DNA from 3 places in the Mumia flava genome. Region 1 is predicted to be linked to each of the others. Evidence: riboswitches for the same ligand, from Rfam matches in the RefSeq annotation. Region 1 holds a riboswitch; each other region holds the start of a gene.
The links. A riboswitch is a leader RNA that binds a small molecule or an ion and turns the genes downstream of it on or off. The one in region 1 is predicted to bind thiamine pyrophosphate.

Region 1 (5,685 bases):
CGTTGGTCGCGTCGATGCCGCCGATCGCGAGCAGCGGCACCTCGGGCGGTACGGCGTCGCGCAATCGGCGGACGCCGTCGAGCCCCCACGGCGCGGTGGTGTCGGGCTTTGTCGGCGTCGGCCAGACCGGGCTCACCGCGAGGTAGTCGGACGCGGCGAGCGCCTCGGCGTCGTCGAGCTGCGCGAGGTCGTGCAACGACCAACCGATCACGCGGTCGGGGCCGAGCGCTTCACGGGCGGCCGCCGGGTGCAGGTCGTCCGGGCCGACGTGCAGCCCGGCGCCCTCGACCGCCAGCGCGGCGTCGATGTCGTCGTTGACCACGAACGTGGTGCCGATCGGAGCGAGCCGCTCGGCCGCCTCAGCGGCCCGCCGTACGCGCTCGGCGGGCGATGCGCCCTTGAGCCGGAGCTGGATCGTCGCCGCACCGCCCAGCGCAGCCTGCTCCAGCACGTCGATCAGGTCCGAGCCTAGCGGGACGTCGCCCGAGACCAGGTAGAGCCGCAGGTCCATCGCGCGGCTCAGCGGGCCGCGACCGCGGCGGCCTCGTCGGCGCTCAGCGTCGACAGGGCGTCCAGCAGCCGCCAGCGCAGCGAGCCGGGCCCCTCGGCCTTCTCGCCGGCCTTCTCGACGGCGGCCGACAGGATCGCGAGCGCCGACGCGGACGCCTCCAGCGCGTCGTCGTGGACCGCGCAGCACGCGGCGACCAGCGCGCTCGCCGAGCAGCCCAGCGCGGTGATCATCGGCGCCCTCGGGTCACCGCCGGTGATCGTGACCGAACGGGTGCCGTCGGTGACGAGGTCGGTGGCGCCCGTCATCGCGACCACCGTGCCAAGCTTGGACGCGAGCGCCTCCGCGTCGGACCGTACGTCCTCGACCGCCGCGTCGGCGTCCACGCCGCGTCCGGCACCGGCCGAGGTGGCGATCGCCAGGATCTCGCTGGCGTTGCCGCGGATCACCGCGGGGTTGTGCTCGAGCAGCCGGTCGACCGTGTCGCGACGGAAGGTGGTGGCGCCGACCGCGACCGGGTCGAGGATCCACGGCGTCCCGTCGGCCTCGGCCTGCGCGACCGCGGCGAGCATGCCGTCGACCCACGGGTCCGACAGCGTGCCGATGTTGGCCACCACGGCGCCGGCGATCCGGGCGAACTCGCCGGACTCGTGCGCGTCGTGGACCATCGCCGGCGAGGCGCCGGCGGCGTTCAGCAGGTTGGCCGCGATGTCCATCGACACGTAGTTCGTGATGACCTGCACCAGCGGTGACGTCTCGCGCAGACGCGTGTGGACGTGGGCGACGGTGGATGGTTCGAGCATCAGTGGCTCCCTCTCGCCGGCATGACCCGGATCAGGTTCGGCGGGTGTGTTCTCAGCCCTGCGGGCACCCCGGCCATCGACTTCGCCGCCCACCCTACCGCCCGCACCACCCCGTACCCAGCCCACCCATGCGACCGCGATTCGTCGAGTTCCGGCGCGAATCGCAGGCGCAGATCCGACCGCAACTCGACGAATCGCGGTCGGGACGTACGGCGGCCCGGGCACCTGCCGTACGCAGGGGTGCCCGGGCCGTCGAGGAGGTACGGAGCCGCGTCGCGTCAGCGGGCGGCGGTGCCCTCCGTGTAGTCGTCGTCGGTGCTCTTCACCCACGCCATGAGCTGACGCAGCTCGCGGCCGGTGGCCTCGATCGGGTGCTGCTCGCTCTCCTCGCGGAACTTCTTGAACTCCGGCGCACCGGCGTCCTGATCGGCGATGAAGCGCTCAGCGAACGCGCCGCTCTTGATGTCGTCGAGGACGTCCTTCATGGTGTCCTTGACGCGGCTGTCGATGACCCGCGGGCCCGACACGTAGTCGCCGTACTCGGCGGTGTCGGAGACCGACCAGCGCTGCTTGGCGATGCCGCCCTCGTACATCAGGTCGACGATCAGCTTGAGCTCGTGGAGGCACTCGAAGTACGCGACCTCGGGCTGGTAGCCGGCCTCGGTCAGCGTCTCGAAGCCGGCCTGGACCAGCGCCGACATGCCGCCGCAGAGCACGGCCTGCTCGCCGAAGAGATCGGTCTCGGTCTCCTCGGTGAACGTGGTCTTGATGCCGCCGGCACGCAGACCGCCGATCCCCTTCGCGTACGAGAGGACGAGCGGCCAGGCGTTGCCGGTCGCGTCCTGCTCGACGGCCACGAGCACCGGGACGCCACGGCCCTCGACGTACTCGCGACGGACCAGGTGGCCCGGGCCCTTCGGGGCGATCATGCCGACGTCGACACCGGCCGGGGGCTTGATGTAGCCGAAGCGGATGTTGAAGCCGTGTCCGAAGATCAGCGCGTCGCCGTCGTTGAGGTTCGGCTCGACCGACTCGGAGTAGAGGTTCCGCTGGACGTGGTCCGGCGCCAGGATGACGATCACGTCGGCCTCGGCGGCGGCCTCGGCCGGGGTGAGGACCCGCAGACCCTCGGCCTCGGCCTTGTCGCGGCTCTTCGATCCCTCCGGCAGGCCGACGCGGACGTCGACGCCGGAGTCACGCAGCGACAGCGCGTGGGCGTGGCCCTGGCTGCCGTAGCCCAGCACGGCCACGCTCCGGCCTTGGATGACGCTCAGGTCGGCGTCGTCGTCGTAGTACAGCTCAGGCACGGGTTGGCTCCTTCTCGTTGTGCCGGTGGGTCTTCGGGTGCCGGACCGGACAGGCCGGTACGGCGGGGTGCGTCGGCTCAGGCGGTCTGGGTCGACGACGGCGTGACCGAACGCAGGGCCCGGTCGGTGATCGAGCGGCCACCACGGCCGATCGCCACGCGTCCGGACTGCGCGATCTCGCGGATGCCGAACGGCTCGAGCACCCGCAGCATCGCCGCGAGCTTGCCCGGGTCGCCGGTCGCCTCGATCGTCACGGCGTCGGGCGCGACGTCGACGACCTTGGCGCGGAACAGCTGGACGGTCTCGAGGACCTGTCCACGGGTCTGGGAGTCGGCCCGGACCTTGATCAGCATCAGCTCGCGCTCGACGGCCGACTCCGGCTCGAGCTCGACGATCTTGAGGACCTGGACGAGCTTGTTGAGCTGCTTGGTGACCTGCTCGAGCGGGAGCTCGTCGACGTTGACCACGATCGTCATCCGGGAGATCTCCGGATACTCGGTGGGGCCGACCGCCAGCGACTCGATGTTGAACCCGCGCCGCATGAACAGGCTCGACACACGAGCCAGCACACCGGGGGTGTTCTCGACCAGGACGGACAGGGTGTGGGTGCTCACAGCTCTTCCTCTCCGAAGTCGGGCGCCATGTCGCGCGCGATCTGGATCATGTCGTTGCTGACGCCGGCGGCGACCATCGGCCACACCATCGCGTCGCGGTGGACGACGAAGTCGATCACGACGGGGACGTCGTTGATGGACATCGCCTTCTCGATCACCGCGTCGAGGTCCTCGGCGCGCTCGCAGCGCAGGCCCACGCACCCGTACGCGTCGGCGAGCTTGACGAAGTCCGGGATCCGGGCGGCGTCGGGACCGGTCTGGAGGTCGGTGTTGGAGTAGCGGCCGCCGTAGAACAGCGTCTGCCACTGCCGGACCATCCCGAGCGAGGAGTTGTTGATGACCGCGACCTTGATCGGGATCCCCTCGAGGGCGCAGGTGGCCAGCTCCTGGTTGGTCATCTGGAAGCAGCCGTCGCCGTCGATCGCCCAGACCGGCTCGCCGGGTCGCGCGACCTGGGCGCCCATCGCGGCGGGCACGGAGAAGCCCATCGTGCCCATGCCGCCGGAGTTGATCCAGCGGGCCGGGCGCTCGTGGTCGAGGAAGTTCGCGGCCCACATCTGGTGCTGACCGACGCCGGCGGTGAAGGTCACCTCGGGCCCCGACAGCGCGCTGATCCGCTCGATCACCTGCTGCGGCGCGAGGCCGCCGTCCTCGGCCGGCTCGTAGCCGAGCGGGTAGCGCTCGCGGATCCCGGTCGTGTACGTGCGCCAGGACGCGTAGTCGGCGGGGTTGTCGGCGTACTCGACCTGCAGCGCGACGACGAGGTCGGCGATCACCTCGCGGCAGTCGCCCACGATCGGGACGTCGGCGACGCGGTTCTTGGAGATCTCGGCCGGGTCGATGTCGGCGTGGATGACCTTGGCGCCCGGGGCGAACGACGACAGCTCGCCGGTCACCCGGTCGTCGAAGCGTGCGCCGAGCGAGATCAGCAGGTCGCTCTTCTGGAGCGCGCCGACCGCGGCCACGGTGCCGTGCATGCCGGGCATGCCGAGGTGCAGGTCGTGGCTGTCGGGGAACGCACCGCGCGCCATCAGCGTGGTGACGACCGGGATGCCGGTCATCTCGGCGAGCACCTTGAGCTCGGCCGAGGCGTTCGCTTTGACAACGCCGCCCCCGACGTACAGCACGGGCCGCTTGGCGGCCGCGATCAGCCGCGCGGCCTCGCGGACCTGCTTGCCGTGCGGCTTCGTCGTCGGACGGTAGCCCGGCAGCGACAGCTCGGCCGGCCACGCGAACTCCGTCATGCTCTGGAGCGCGTCCTTGGAGATGTCGACGAGCACCGGGCCCGGGCGGCCGGTGGAGGCGATGTGGAACGCCTCGGCGACGGCCCGCGGGATCTCGGCCGGGTCGGTGATGAGGTACGAGTGCTTGGTGATCGGCATCGTGATGCCGCGGATGTCCGCCTCCTGGAAGGCGTCGGTGCCGATCGAGGCGCTGGTGACCTGACCGGTGACCGCGACGATCGGGACCGAGTCCATGTGCGCGTCGGCGATCGCGGTGACGAGGTTCGTCGCGCCGGGGCCGGAGGTCGCCATGCAGACGCCGACGCGGCCGGTCGCCACCGCGTACCCCTGGGCGGCGTGGCCCGCGCCCTGCTCGTGCCGGACGAGGATGTGGCGGATCTGCTCGGAGTCGAAGAGCGGGTCGTACGCCGGAAGGACGGCGCCACCGGGAATGCCGAAGACGACCTCGACCCCGGCGTGCTCCAGGGCACGGATCAGAGACTGGGCCCCGGTGATCTGCTCACTCATCGCTTTCCCTTCCGGCTTCGGCATCCTCGCCGCTGCTCGTTGTGCCGCTGCTCGTGGTGATGGTCGTGGGCAACAAAAAACCCCTCGGCCCGGGCGGGCATTCGAGGGGCGACGCGTGACCGGTGGCCGGTCGCGCGTCAGTGACGTACGAGAATGATGTTGCGCACGGAACCAGGGTCGCCGACGCCCCGACCCCGGTCAAGCCAGCGCCGTCTCCATCTCGCATGTCGAGACCGCCGTCCCACATCACGGCGGCCTCCCCCATCGCAGGTCAGCCCAGCACGGCCCCGTCGGCCGCGGAGCCGACGAGCCGGGAGTACTTGGCGAGCACGCCGCGCGGCGGCACGTCGGGCAGCGTCGGCGACCAGCCCGTACGGCGGCGCTCGAGCTCGGCGTCGTCGATGTCGACGTCGAGACGGCGGTTCGCGACGTCGAGCGTGATCGGGTCGCCGTCCTCGACGAACGCGATCGGGCCGCCGTCGACCGCCTCGGGCGCCACGTGGCCGACGCACAGGCCGGTGGTGCCGCCGGAGAAGCGTCCGTCGGTGAGCAGCAGGACGTCCTTGCCGAGGCCGGCCCCCTTGATCGCACCGGTGATCGCGAGCATCTCGCGCATCCCCGGGCCGCCCTTCGGGCCCTCGTAGCGGATCACGACGACGTCGCCGCCGGTGATCGTGCCGTCGGCCAGCGCCTCCATCGCGG
Region 2 (5,685 bases), on a different contig from region 1:
AGGCAGGCGGCGAGGACGCTCGGCGACGCGATCCCGCCCGTGCCGAGGAACAACCGGCTGCGCAGCGAGGCGCCGGCGATCTCGAGGTCGTCGGACATCGCGCTCACCCGCCCTGGACCGCGGTGACGACCTCGACCTCGGACTCCTCGTCGACGATCGCGGACTCCCACGTCGACCGTGGCACGACCGCTCCGTCGACGGCGACCGCGACGTCACGGCGCGGCAGCGCGAGCGCGACCAGAAGGTCGGCCACGGTGATCGGGGTGGCGAGGTCGCGGTCCTCGCCGTTGACCTGGACGCTCATCGTTCTCCTCGGGTTGCGGGACTGGGGGTAGGGCTGGCGGCCGTGCGCCGGGCGATGCGCCGCGGGTCGGCTTCGGGCATCGGATCGGGTCGCCCCTCGACGTGCGCGACGATCGCGTCGGCCGTCAGGGGCGCGAGGAGGACGCCGGAGCGGTAGTGGCCGGTCGCGACGAGCAGTCCGTGCACGTCGGCCGGTCCGACGAGCGGAAGGTTGTCCGGCGTCCCCGGTCGCAGCCGCGCGACCGCGTCGGTGAAGCGGCAGCCCCGCAGCTCGGGGACGACCTGGACCGCGACCCGCAGCAGGTCGTGGACCGCCTCCACGGTCACGTCCTCGTCGTACCCGACCTCCTCGGTCGTCGCGCCGACGACGATCTCGCCGTCGTCGCGCGGGACCAGGTACACGCCCGTGCCGCGCACGAGCGCCCGGACGGTGTGCTTCAGCAGTCCCGCGCCGCCCCGTACCCGCAGGATCTGACCCTTCACGGGCCGGACCGCGTCTGCGAGGGCGGGCGGCACCCCGGTCGTCTCACGCAGCCGCGCCCCACCCGCGGCGACGACCACGTCGGCGCGATGCGTACGCCCGTCGGAACGGGTCCTGACCCCCTCCGCCGTGCCGTCCGTGGTGACCACGTCGGCGTGGTCGGCGACCAGCTCGACGCCGCGTGCTCGGACCGCCTCACGGAGTGCGGCGGTGAGGCGCCGGTTGTCGACGCTGTGGTCACCCGGCACCGCGTACGCGCCGTGGAGTGCCGGGTGGAGCGCGCCCTCGCGCCGCCGGAGCTCGCGCCGCCCGACCGGCTCGACCGCGATCCCGTGCCGCCGCATCAGCGCGACCGACCGCTCCACGTCCGAGGCGTCGTCGCCGGTGGCGGCCGCGAGCAGCGTCCCTGCTCGACGAAGCTCGGGATCCTGCCCGCTCGTCCTCCCCAGGTCGGCGGCGAACCGCGGCCACCGCCGGAGCGAGCTCGTCCCGAGCGCCAGCAGCGCCTCCTCGCCGAACCACGCCTCGCCCCCCGGCGCGAGCATCCCGGCCGCGGCCCAGGACGCGCCCTGCCCGGGTGCGGGGTCGAACATCGTCACGTCGTGCCCGTGCTCGGCCAGCCGCCAGGCGCACGACAGCCCGACGATCCCGGCGCCCACCACCGCGACCGACGTACGGCTGCGCCCGGCGGGTGAGCGCGGGCGAGAACCCGCCTGGGTGGGGGACACCGACGGCGACACTCCGACTCCCTTCGCCGGCATGACCCGGATCAGGTTCGGCGGTCGGGGCGGCGTCAGCCCCCTCTCAGCCCGTGCCTGGGCTCCCGCGTGGACGTGAGGCACCCTAGGAAGGCGAGGCGTGCCGGGTCAAACCCGGACGGCCCACCTTTGCACTCGTCAGGTCCGAGTGCTAAAACTGGACTTAGCACTCGTCTCGTACGAGTGCTAGGTACGAATCGGGTCAGACCGATGAGGCTCGAAGGTCGCGGCGAGAAGGGATCGTCGCGGACGCGGGCCGTCCGTCGCGGGCATCGCCTGGCCCATCCACCTCTACGCGGAGGAATCGCGGGAGACATGCCGAAGACCATTGCATTCAACGAGGAAGCCCGGCGCGGCCTCGAGCGCGGGATGAACACCCTCGCCGACGCCGTCAAGGTGACCCTCGGCCCCAAGGGCCGCAACGTCGTGCTCGAGAAGAAGTGGGGCGCCCCCACGATCACCAACGACGGCGTGAGCATCGCCAAGGAGATCGAGCTCGAGGACCCGTACGAGAAGATCGGTGCCGAGCTCGTCAAGGAGGTCGCGAAGAAGACCGACGACGTCGCGGGCGACGGCACGACCACGGCGACCGTCCTGGCGCAGGCGCTGGTCCGTGAGGGCCTGCGCAACGTCGCCGCCGGCGCCAACCCGATCGCGCTGAAGCGCGGCATCGAGCAGGCCGTCGAGGCGATCAGCGGTCAGCTGCTCGGGATGGCCAAGGACATCGAGACCAAGGAGCAGATTGCTTCGACGGCCGCGATCTCCGCTGCTGACACCGGCGTCGGCGAGATCATCGCCGAGGCGATGGACAAGGTCGGCAAGGAAGGCGTCATCACCGTCGAGGAGAGCAACACCTTCGGGCTCGAGCTCGAGCTCACCGAGGGCATGCGCTTCGACAAGGGCTACATCTCGCAGTACTTCTACACCGACCCGGAGCGCATGGAGGCGGTGCTCGAGGATCCCTACATCCTCATCGTCAACTCCAAGATCTCCAGCGTGAAGGACATGGTCCCGGTCCTGGAGAAGGTCATGCAGTCGGGCAAGCCGCTGCTGATCATCGCCGAGGACATCGAGGGCGAGGCGCTGGCCACCCTGGTCGTCAACAAGGTCAAGGGCACGTTCAAGTCCGTCGCCGTCAAGGCTCCGGGCTTCGGTGACCGCCGCAAGGCCATGCTGGCCGACATCGCCATCCTCACCGGTGGCGAGGTGATCAGCGAGGAGGTCGGTCTCAAGCTCGAGAACGCCGACCTGTCGCTGCTCGGCACGGCCCGCAAGGTCGTCGTGACCAAGGACGAGACCACGATCGTCGACGGCGCCGGCTCGGACGACCAGATCGCCGGTCGCGTCAACCAGATCCGTGCCGAGATCGAGAACTCCGACTCGGACTACGACCGCGAGAAGCTCCAGGAGCGCCTCGCCAAGCTGGCCGGCGGCGTGGCCGTCATCAAGGTCGGCGCGGCCACCGAGGTCGAGCTCAAGGAGCGCAAGCACCGCATCGAGGACGCCGTTCGCAACGCGAAGGCCGCCGTCGAGGAGGGCATCGTCGCCGGTGGCGGCGTGGCGCTCGTCCAGGCGACCGCCGCGGCGTTCGAGAAGCTGGAGCTCGAGGGCGACGAGGCCACCGGTGCCCAGATCGTGAAGGCGGCGGCCTCGGCCCCGCTGAAGCAGATCGCGGTCAACGCGGGCCTCGAGGGCGGCGTCGTGGCGGAGAAGGTGTCCGGTCTCGCGGCCGGCCACGGTCTCAACGCGGCCACCGGCGAGTACGTCGACCTGATCGCCGAGGGCATCCTCGACCCGGCCAAGGTGACCCGCTCGGCGCTGCAGAACGCCGCGTCGATCGCGGCGCTGTTCCTCACCACCGAGGCCGTCGTCGCCGACAAGCCCGAGAAGGCTGCTCCGGCGATGCCGGACGGCGGCATGGGCGACATGGGCGGCATGGGCTTCTGATCGCCTGATCGGAACCCGAGCGCACGCTCGCAGCACGGAGCCCCGCCGGTCCTCACGGATCGACGGGGCTCCGTCGCGTCCGGCCCTCCCCTGCCGGCCCTGCCCCGTCCGTCCCGCCGCGTACCGTGGTCGCATGTACGTGCCCCGCCCGAACGCGCTGGACGATGCGGCCGAGATCGATGCCCTGGTCGCGGCCGTGGGCGCCGGGGACCTGGTCACCGTCGACGCGGACGGTCGTCCGCAGTCGACGCTGCTGCCGGTGCTGTGGCTGCGTGAGGAGTCCCGGGTCGTCGCCCACATGGCGAGGGCCAACGCGCACTGGCGCACGATCGTGGACGACGCCGCGGCGCTGATGGTCGTGAACGGTCCTCAGGCGTACGTGTCGCCGTCCTGGTATGCGACGAAGCGCGAGCACGGCCGCGTGGTCCCGACCTGGAACTACTCGGCCGTCCACCTGCGCGGCACCGTGAGGGTCCACGACGACCCCGACTGGGTCCGCGACGCCGTCACGCGGCTCACCCGGCACCACGAGAGCACCCGTACGCCCGTGTGGGACGTGACCGACGCGCCGGACGCGTTCGTCGACCAGCAGCTGCGGGCGATCGTCGGGGTCGAGATCCAGGTCGACGCCGTCGAGGCGAAGGCGAAGCTGAGTCAGAACCGCTCCGAAGCAGACCGTCGCGGCGTCGTGGAGGGGCTGCGCGGCGAGAGCGCGGCCGCCGCCGCCGAGGTCGCCGACGCGATGGCGGCCGGGCTCACCACACGTCACCGCGACGCCAGTCGCAGCTGATGGGCGCGCTCGCGTCCAGGACGTGGCCACAGGGCAGGACGAACACCGACCCGTCGTCCTCCGGCGTCCGCACCGCCGAGCCGTCGGGCCGCACCACGGACGTCGGCCCGCGCCACGGGATCCACCCGGCGGCGCCGTAGAACGGCAGAGCCAGATCGGTCGACGCGAGCGCGCCGAGGTCGTAGCCGTCCTCGATCAGGCGGGCGACCTCGCCCATGAGTGCGGTCCCGAGGCCGCGCCGGCGCCGCGTCGCCGCCACCGCCACACCCTCGACGTACCCGGTGGCGTACGAGCGGGTGCCGATCCAGAGCGTCCGGGTGACGACGGACGCGTGCCCGAGGAGCACGCCCGAGCGGTACGCGAGCACGTGGGTGCCACCGAGGGTGTGCTCCCAGTCCTCGGCGCCGAGATCGCCGTCGAAGCTGCGGACGAGGAATGCGCGGATCTGGCGCAGCGCGGAGCCACCGAGGTCCTTGGTCGCCCGAGTCTGGAGCTGCACAGACCGAGCGTAGGTGCGTCGCTCGGCGCGCGCGGGTCACGAGGCCGCCTGCGACCGTCGCCTCGTCGTCCCGCCGACGGTCGTGGCCGGAGGTAGTCCCACACGGTTGTGGCCGCCGTCGGCTCATTCTCGCGCACACCGTGCGCGCACGGTGTGCGCGAGAATGAGAACGACCCTCCACGTCGTCGCGCTGCGCGGGCGCCGCGCGAGCCTCGCCGTACGGCCGACAGCCCGAAGCCGCCTCAGCCCAGCAGCGACCGTCGGACGCCGGCGGCGAGGGCACGGGCGTACCGCTTCTGGCCACGCTTGCTGTGCATCACCTTCGCCTCGCGGCGGTTGCGCATGTTGCCGAGCTCGACCATGACGGTCGGGATCCGGCTGAGGTTGAGGGTCGCGAGGTCGCCCCTGATGTCGAAGCCGTCCCCGCCCGCGATGTAGTTCGCCTTCCGGAACCCGCGCTGCGCCAGCGCCCGCCGGACGTCACGTCCGAACCCGACGGTGCCGGAGGCACGGTGCCGCTTGGTCGAGACGATCACGTGGAACCCGCGTCCGCCGCTCGTCGACCCGTCGGCGTGGATGCTGACCTTGGCGTCGGCCGGGCGTGCACGGCCGCGGAAGCCGCGGTTGCCGAGCTTGCCCCGGACGTCGACGCACGGACCCCACAGCTTCAGGCTGTTGCGGGTTCGGGTCATCACGACGCGTGCGCCCAGGTCGCGCAGCCGAGCGCGCAGCCGCTTCGCGACCCGGAACACGAACGTCGCCTCGGGCCAACCTGCGTTCGTGGCTGTCCCGGTGGTGTTGCAGGCCTTGCGAAACCCTCCGGCGGGGACGAGCTGGTTGATCTGGGCCGGGTGGCGCGCGTTGCCGAGCTGGTGGCCGGGGTCGATCACGATCACCCGTCCGGCGA
Region 3 (5,685 bases), on a different contig from region 1:
GAGGCCGACCTGGACGCCGCGCAGGACTTCCTCGTCGGCACGCTCGCGCCGGAGGTCCGTGCCTACTCGTCGAACCCGACGCAGAGCATCGTGCAGTCGGAGCTCGCGCTGATCCAGGCGTACAACGGCGACGCCCGCTGGGGCATCCTCGAGTCCGACGACCCGGACCGCTGGCGCTGGGTCTACCCGACGCCGACCGCGAACCTGTGGATCGACACCTGGGCGATCGCCACCGGTGCGCAGCACATCGACAGCGCGCACGCGTTCATCAACTACATGCTCGACCCCAAGGTCTCGATGCGGGAGCTGGACTGGAACGGCTACCCGACCGGCGTCGCCGGGCTCGAGGCGAAGGCCGAGGAGTGGGAGCTGGAGCTGACCGACATGATCTTCCCGCCGACCGAGGTGACCGAGCGGCTCACGGCCGCGGAGCTCACCGACGCCCAGGACCGTCTCACCGACATCCTCCAGCGCATGCAGGCGGCGGCCTGATGAGCGCCACGACGCAGACCCCCGACGCACCCGCCTCGGCCCCCGTCACCCGCACCCGCCGGCGGTCCCGCCGACCGGGCGGCGGCTCCGGCTGGCTGTCGCTGCCGGTGTGGTTCTGGCTGGTCTTCTTCATCCTGACGCCGCTGGCGCTCGTGTTCTGGTACTCGTTCGGCTACAAGCCGGACCTGTTCACCTCGGTCGCGACGGACGCACCGTCGTTCGACCGCTACCGCGAGGTCACCGACCCGGTCTTCATGTCGACCTTCTGGGACACGCTGCGGATCGCCGCGATCGGCACCACGCTGTGCGCGGTGATCGGCGTACCGTTCGCCTACTGGATGGGCGTCAAGGTCGACCCGCGGTGGCGCCCGCTGCTGCTGGCCCTCGTCCTCGTGCCGTTCTGGACGAACTTCCTGGTCCGCACGCTCGGCTGGCAGATCATCCTGTCGCCCGAGGGCTTCCTCTCCCACGGGCTGCAGAAGGTCGGGATCCTGTCCGGCCCGCTCGACGTCCTCTACACGAGCGCCGCCGTCCAGCTCGGGGTGGTCTACAACTACCTGCCGCTGATGATCCTGCCGCTCTACGTCGTCTTCGAGCGGCTCGACCCCGCCCAGCGCGAGGCGAGCCGTGACCTCGGCGCGGGACGCTGGCGCACCTTCGGCGCGGTCACGCTGCCGTCGGCGCTGCCGGGCATCGCCGCCGGTGCGCTGCTGGTGTTCATCCCGCTGATGGGTGACTACCTGACGGCGTCGGTGCTGGGCGGCTCGCGCGGCACGATGGTCGGTCAGATGATCGCCCGCCAGTTCAACACCGCGCAGGACTGGGCGCTCGGCTCGGCGATGGCGTTCACCCTGATGGCGTTCGTGCTGCTGACGGTCGTCGTGGTCGGCCTGGTGTTCCTGGCCGTACGGGCGCTGCTGCGACGAGCGCGACACCTCGACCTGGAGGGGGCACGATGAGCACCACCACGGCGGAGACGACGGCGCCTGCGCCCGCGCGGCGGCCCCGGCGGCACGACCCGGCGAAGCTGGGCCTGAACCTGTTCGGGATCGCGGTCTTCGGGTTCCTGTTCCTGCCGATCCTCGTGATCGTCGGCTACTCGTTCAACACCGGACGGCTGCTGGGTGCGTGGAAGGGCTTCGGCTTCGACGCGTACCAGTCCGCGGTCGACAACCCGGTGATGATCGACGCGGTGATCACCTCGCTGGTCGCAGGCGTGCTGGCGTCGCTGGTGGCGACGGTCCTCGGCACGATCGGCGGTGTGGCGCTGGCGCGTGCGGGGGCGAAGGCGCGCTGGGCAGCCCTGCTGACCGCGCTGCTCGCTCTGACGCTGATCACCCCGGAGATCATCGACGGCATCTCGATCCTGCCGTGGCTCGTCACCCTGGGCACGGACGTCGGCATCGGTCCGGTGAACAACGGCATGGTCCGCCTCGTGATCGTCCACACGTCGCTCGCGATCGCGGTCGTCACGTTCATCGTGCGGGCGCGGATGCAGGGGATGGACGACCAGGTGGAGGAGGCCGCGGCCGACCTGTACGCGACGCCGTGGAACCGGTTCCGCCAGATCACCCTCCCGCAGGCCGGCCCCGGCATCTTCGCCGGTGCGCTGCTCGCCTTCACGCTGAGCATGGACAACACGATCGTGGCGTCGTTCGTGCAGGTCCCCGGCTACACGCCGTGGCCGGTCTACGTGCTGGGCTCCCTGAAGACCGGGCTGCGGCCCGAGATCGCGGCGCTGTCCACCGTGATGCTGCTGCTGACGCTGGTAGCGCTCACGGTGGTGTGGCTCGTGCTGCGCCGATCCGGCGACGACAACGCGGCCGTGGCCCGCACGTTCACGGGCGGGTGAGTCGATGAGCACCGAGTCTGCTGTTCCGCGTGTGCTGTCGCCCGACGTCCGCAGCCACCCGCTCGAGTCCGACGAGCTCGACCCGTCCGACGTGGTCGCCGGTGCGCCGGCGACCGCTTCGGCGGGGCTCGCCGAGCTCGGCGGGATCGAGGTGGGGATCTGGGAGATCACCGAGGGCACGGTGCGCGACACCGAGGCCGACGAGATCTTCGTGGTGCTGTCGGGCTCGGGCACGGTGACGTTCGAGGACGGGGCCGTGCTGGAGCTCGGTCCCGGCATCGCGGTCCGGCTGCGCGCCGGCGAGCGTACGGTCTGGGAGATCCGCGACCGCCTGCGCAAGATCTACGTGGTCTGACGGTTTCCGTAGCCGGCTGGCGGGGTCTCGATCGCTCGCTGCGCTCGCGCCTCGACCAACGGCGGCCCCGGTTCGTCGAGGCCGAGCGGAGCGAGGATCGAGACGCGGAGTCAGACCGGTCGTTCGTCGAGGCCGAGCGGAGCGAGGATCGAGACGCGGAGTCACGGTTCGGCATCGGATGTCCGAATCCCTGGGGTCGGCGTGACGCACGAGCGACCATGGCGCTGTGATCACGTTCCCGCGCCGCCTCGCACTGAGGTTCGGCGTGCTGTCGCTGTGCATCCTGCTCACCGCTCTCGTCGCCTCCACCCGGCTCGCCGACGAGGCGGTCGGTGCGGACGTACGGCGCTGCGAGACGTTCGCGGCCGGAGCGGCAGCGCGCCGCGCAGAGCCTCCGACGGGCACCGGACCGCGGATCGTCGTCGTCGGGGACTCGTGGTCCGCGGGGCTCGGTCTGCGCGATCCGTCGCAGGCCTGGACGTCACGGCTCGAGGGACGCGTGCACGTGGACGCGTTCTCCGGGTCGGGGTTCAGCGCGGCGGCGAGCCCGTGCCGCGGAGCGTCGTTCGCAGCGCGGGTCGAGCGTGCCGTCGAGGGCGGGGCCGACCTGGTCGTGCTCGAGGGTGGGCTCAACGACGTGGATCAGTCGGTCGCCGACCTGCGTGCGGGGTTCGAGCGGGTGCTCGCGCCGCTCGACGGACTCGATGTCGTCGTGGTCGGCCCCGCCGCCGCTCCGGCTCGGGCCGCAGGCGCAGCCTGGGTCGACACCGAGCTGGCGGTGCTGACGGGCGACCACGGCGTCGCGTACGTCTCGACGCGCGACCTCGACCTGCCGTACCTGTCCGACGGGCTGCACCTCACGACGGACGGGCACCGTGCGTTCGGTGAGGCCGTCGCCACGCGGATCGCGGGTCTGGCCGGGTAACGTCCTCGTATGGGAAGCAGCGAGCCGGACCCCGAGGTCGTCGAGCTCGCGCACCAGATGTTCGACCTGGCGCGCGAGGGCGAGACCGATCGCCTGCTCGCCTACGTCGAGGCCGGCGTGCCGGTCGGCCTCACCGATCCCAGCGGCAACACGCTGCTGATGCTGGCCGCGTACCACGGTCACGCCGACCTCGTGCAGCGCCTGGCCGACGCCGGAGCGGACGTCAACCAGCTCAACGACCAGGGGCAGAGCCCGCTGGCCGGGGCGATCTTCAAGGGCGAGGACCTGGTGGTCTCGATCCTCGTCGGCGCCGGGGCCGACCCCGACGTCGGGACGCCCTCGGCGCGGGTGGCGGCGGCGATGTTCGGCCGCGAGTCCCTGCTGAGCTGACCGAAGCCGGGCGCCGACGTCGAACGCCGAGGGTCTCGATCGTCGCTCCGCTCCGCCTCGACCGGCGGAGGGACGGGTCTCGACCGGCGGGGGGACGGGTCTCGACCGGCGGAGGGGCGGCGGCCGTTCCCGGCGGCGGTCGGGACGCGCTAGGCTTCACGGCGAACGACAGGGGAGCGCGCGTGCCGAGGCACGGCGCGCTGAGAGTGCGGACGAGCCGCAGACCCTCCGAACCTGCACCGGTTAGCACCGGCGAAGGGAGTCATCATGGCCTCAGCCAGCCGTACCCGCATGTCTGATCTGTTCCGTTATCGGACGATCGATCTCGTCACCGTCGCGATGCTCGGCGTCGCGGTCGGCGTGATCTTCTGGGGCTGGAACCAGCTGTACGCGGTGGTCAGCACCGCGTCCTTCTTCGCGTTCCCGCCGAGCATCGGCGCGATCTCCGGACCGTGGCTGCTCGGCGGTGTGATCGGCGGCCTCGTCGTACGCCGCCCCGGCGCCGCGTTCTCCACGGAGGTGATCGCCGCCGTCGTCGCGCTGATGCTGGGCAACCAGTGGGGGATGAGCTCGATCATGTCCGGGATCGTGCAGGGCCTCGGCGCCGAGGTCGTGTTCGCGCTGCTGATGTGGCGGCGCTGGGGCGTCGTCGCGGCGGCGCTGTCGGGGGCCGGATCCGCGCTGTTCGCGGTCGCGTACGAGTGGAACGTGTACTGGGCCGACTGGAGCGTCGGCTACCGGCTCGTCTACGGCGGGCTGTTCATGGCGTCGGGCGCCGTGATCGCCGGGCTCGGCGGGTGGCTGCTGGTCCGCGCGCTCGCAGCCACCGGGGCGCTGGACGCCTTCGGTGCGGGCCGCGAGTACCACGACCGGGCCGGTGCGCCGGCGCAGTCGACCGCCGCGCGATGACGACGACCGCGGCCACGGTCGAGACCGGAGCCGCACGGATCCGGGACCTGACCTGGCGACCGCTCGGGCGTACGACACCGGTCCTGGACGGACTCGACCTCGACGTCGCGCCAGGGGAGCGGGTCCTGCTCGCCGGTCCGTCGGGCGCGGGGAAGTCGACCGTGCTGCGGGCGCTCGCGGGCGTGCTCGAGAGCGCGGGCCTCGGCGAGCGTACGGGCGAGGTCGCCGTGGGCGGCCGGACCGGGATGCTCCTGCAGAATCCCGGTGACGCCGTCGTCGCCGAGCGGATCGGGCGCGACGTCGCGTTCGGGCTCGAGAACGCACGGCTGCCCCGGGACCCCATGCCGCGCCGGGTCGCCGACGCGCTCGCCGCGGTCCGGCTCCCGTACGGGCCGGGGCACCCCACCGCTGCGTTGTCCGGTGGCGAGCAGCAGCGGCTCGCGCTGGCCGGTGTGCTCGCGTGCGAGCCCGACCTGCTCCTCCTCGACGAGCCGACGTCGATGCTCGACGAGCCCAACGCGGTCGCCGTCCGGGCCTGCGTCCTCGAGGCGCTCGACCGTACGGGGGCGGGGCTGGTCGTGGTCGAGCACCGGATCGAGCCGTGGCTCGCCCACGTCGACCGGGTCGTGGTCCTCGATGCCCACGGCGCAGTCGTGCGGGACGCCGACCCGGAGGGGTTCGCGTCGACGATGCGCGACGAGCTCGCGGCGGCAGGGGTGTGGATGCCGGGGGCCGTCGTGCCGGAGCCGGTGCTCCCGCCGT

Region 2: linked by a shared signal. The riboswitch ahead of thiO (glycine oxidase ThiO) and the one ahead of thiM (hydroxyethylthiazole kinase) in region 1 are both predicted to bind thiamine pyrophosphate.
Region 3: linked by a shared signal. The riboswitch ahead of CLV56_RS11005 (ECF transporter S component) and the one ahead of thiM (hydroxyethylthiazole kinase) in region 1 are both predicted to bind thiamine pyrophosphate.

Annotation. Positions count from the first base shown of each region.
Region 1 is NZ_PGEZ01000002.1:779,175-784,859, forward strand. It holds gene thiE (thiamine phosphate synthase) at 1-511, opposite strand, end outside; gene thiM (hydroxyethylthiazole kinase) at 520-1,311, opposite strand; TPP riboswitch at 1,302-1,393, opposite strand; gene ilvC (ketol-acid reductoisomerase) at 1,590-2,618, opposite strand; gene ilvN (acetolactate synthase small subunit) at 2,696-3,232, opposite strand; gene CLV56_RS17775 (acetolactate synthase large subunit) at 3,229-4,983, opposite strand; gene ilvD (dihydroxy-acid dehydratase) at 5,255-5,685, opposite strand, start outside.
Region 2 is NZ_PGEZ01000001.1:1,279,561-1,285,245, reverse strand. It holds gene CLV56_RS06090 (thiazole synthase) at 1-98, opposite strand, end outside; gene thiS (sulfur carrier protein ThiS) at 104-304, opposite strand; gene thiO (glycine oxidase ThiO) at 301-1,512, opposite strand; TPP riboswitch at 1,514-1,621, opposite strand; gene groL (chaperonin GroEL) at 1,858-3,489, shown strand; gene CLV56_RS06070 (FMN-binding negative transcriptional regulator) at 3,623-4,279, shown strand; gene CLV56_RS06065 (GNAT family N-acetyltransferase) at 4,245-4,778, opposite strand; gene CLV56_RS06060 (N-acetylmuramoyl-L-alanine amidase) at 5,021-5,685, opposite strand, start outside.
Region 3 is NZ_PGEZ01000001.1:2,314,508-2,320,192, forward strand. It holds gene CLV56_RS10975 (polyamine ABC transporter substrate-binding protein) at 1-492, shown strand, start outside; gene CLV56_RS10980 (ABC transporter permease) at 492-1,451, shown strand; gene CLV56_RS10985 (ABC transporter permease) at 1,448-2,344, shown strand; gene CLV56_RS10990 (cupin domain-containing protein) at 2,349-2,699, shown strand; gene CLV56_RS10995 (SGNH/GDSL hydrolase family protein) at 2,926-3,624, shown strand; gene CLV56_RS11000 (ankyrin repeat domain-containing protein) at 3,634-4,014, shown strand; TPP riboswitch at 4,175-4,292, shown strand; gene CLV56_RS11005 (ECF transporter S component) at 4,306-4,923, shown strand; gene CLV56_RS11010 (ABC transporter ATP-binding protein) at 4,920-5,685, shown strand, end outside.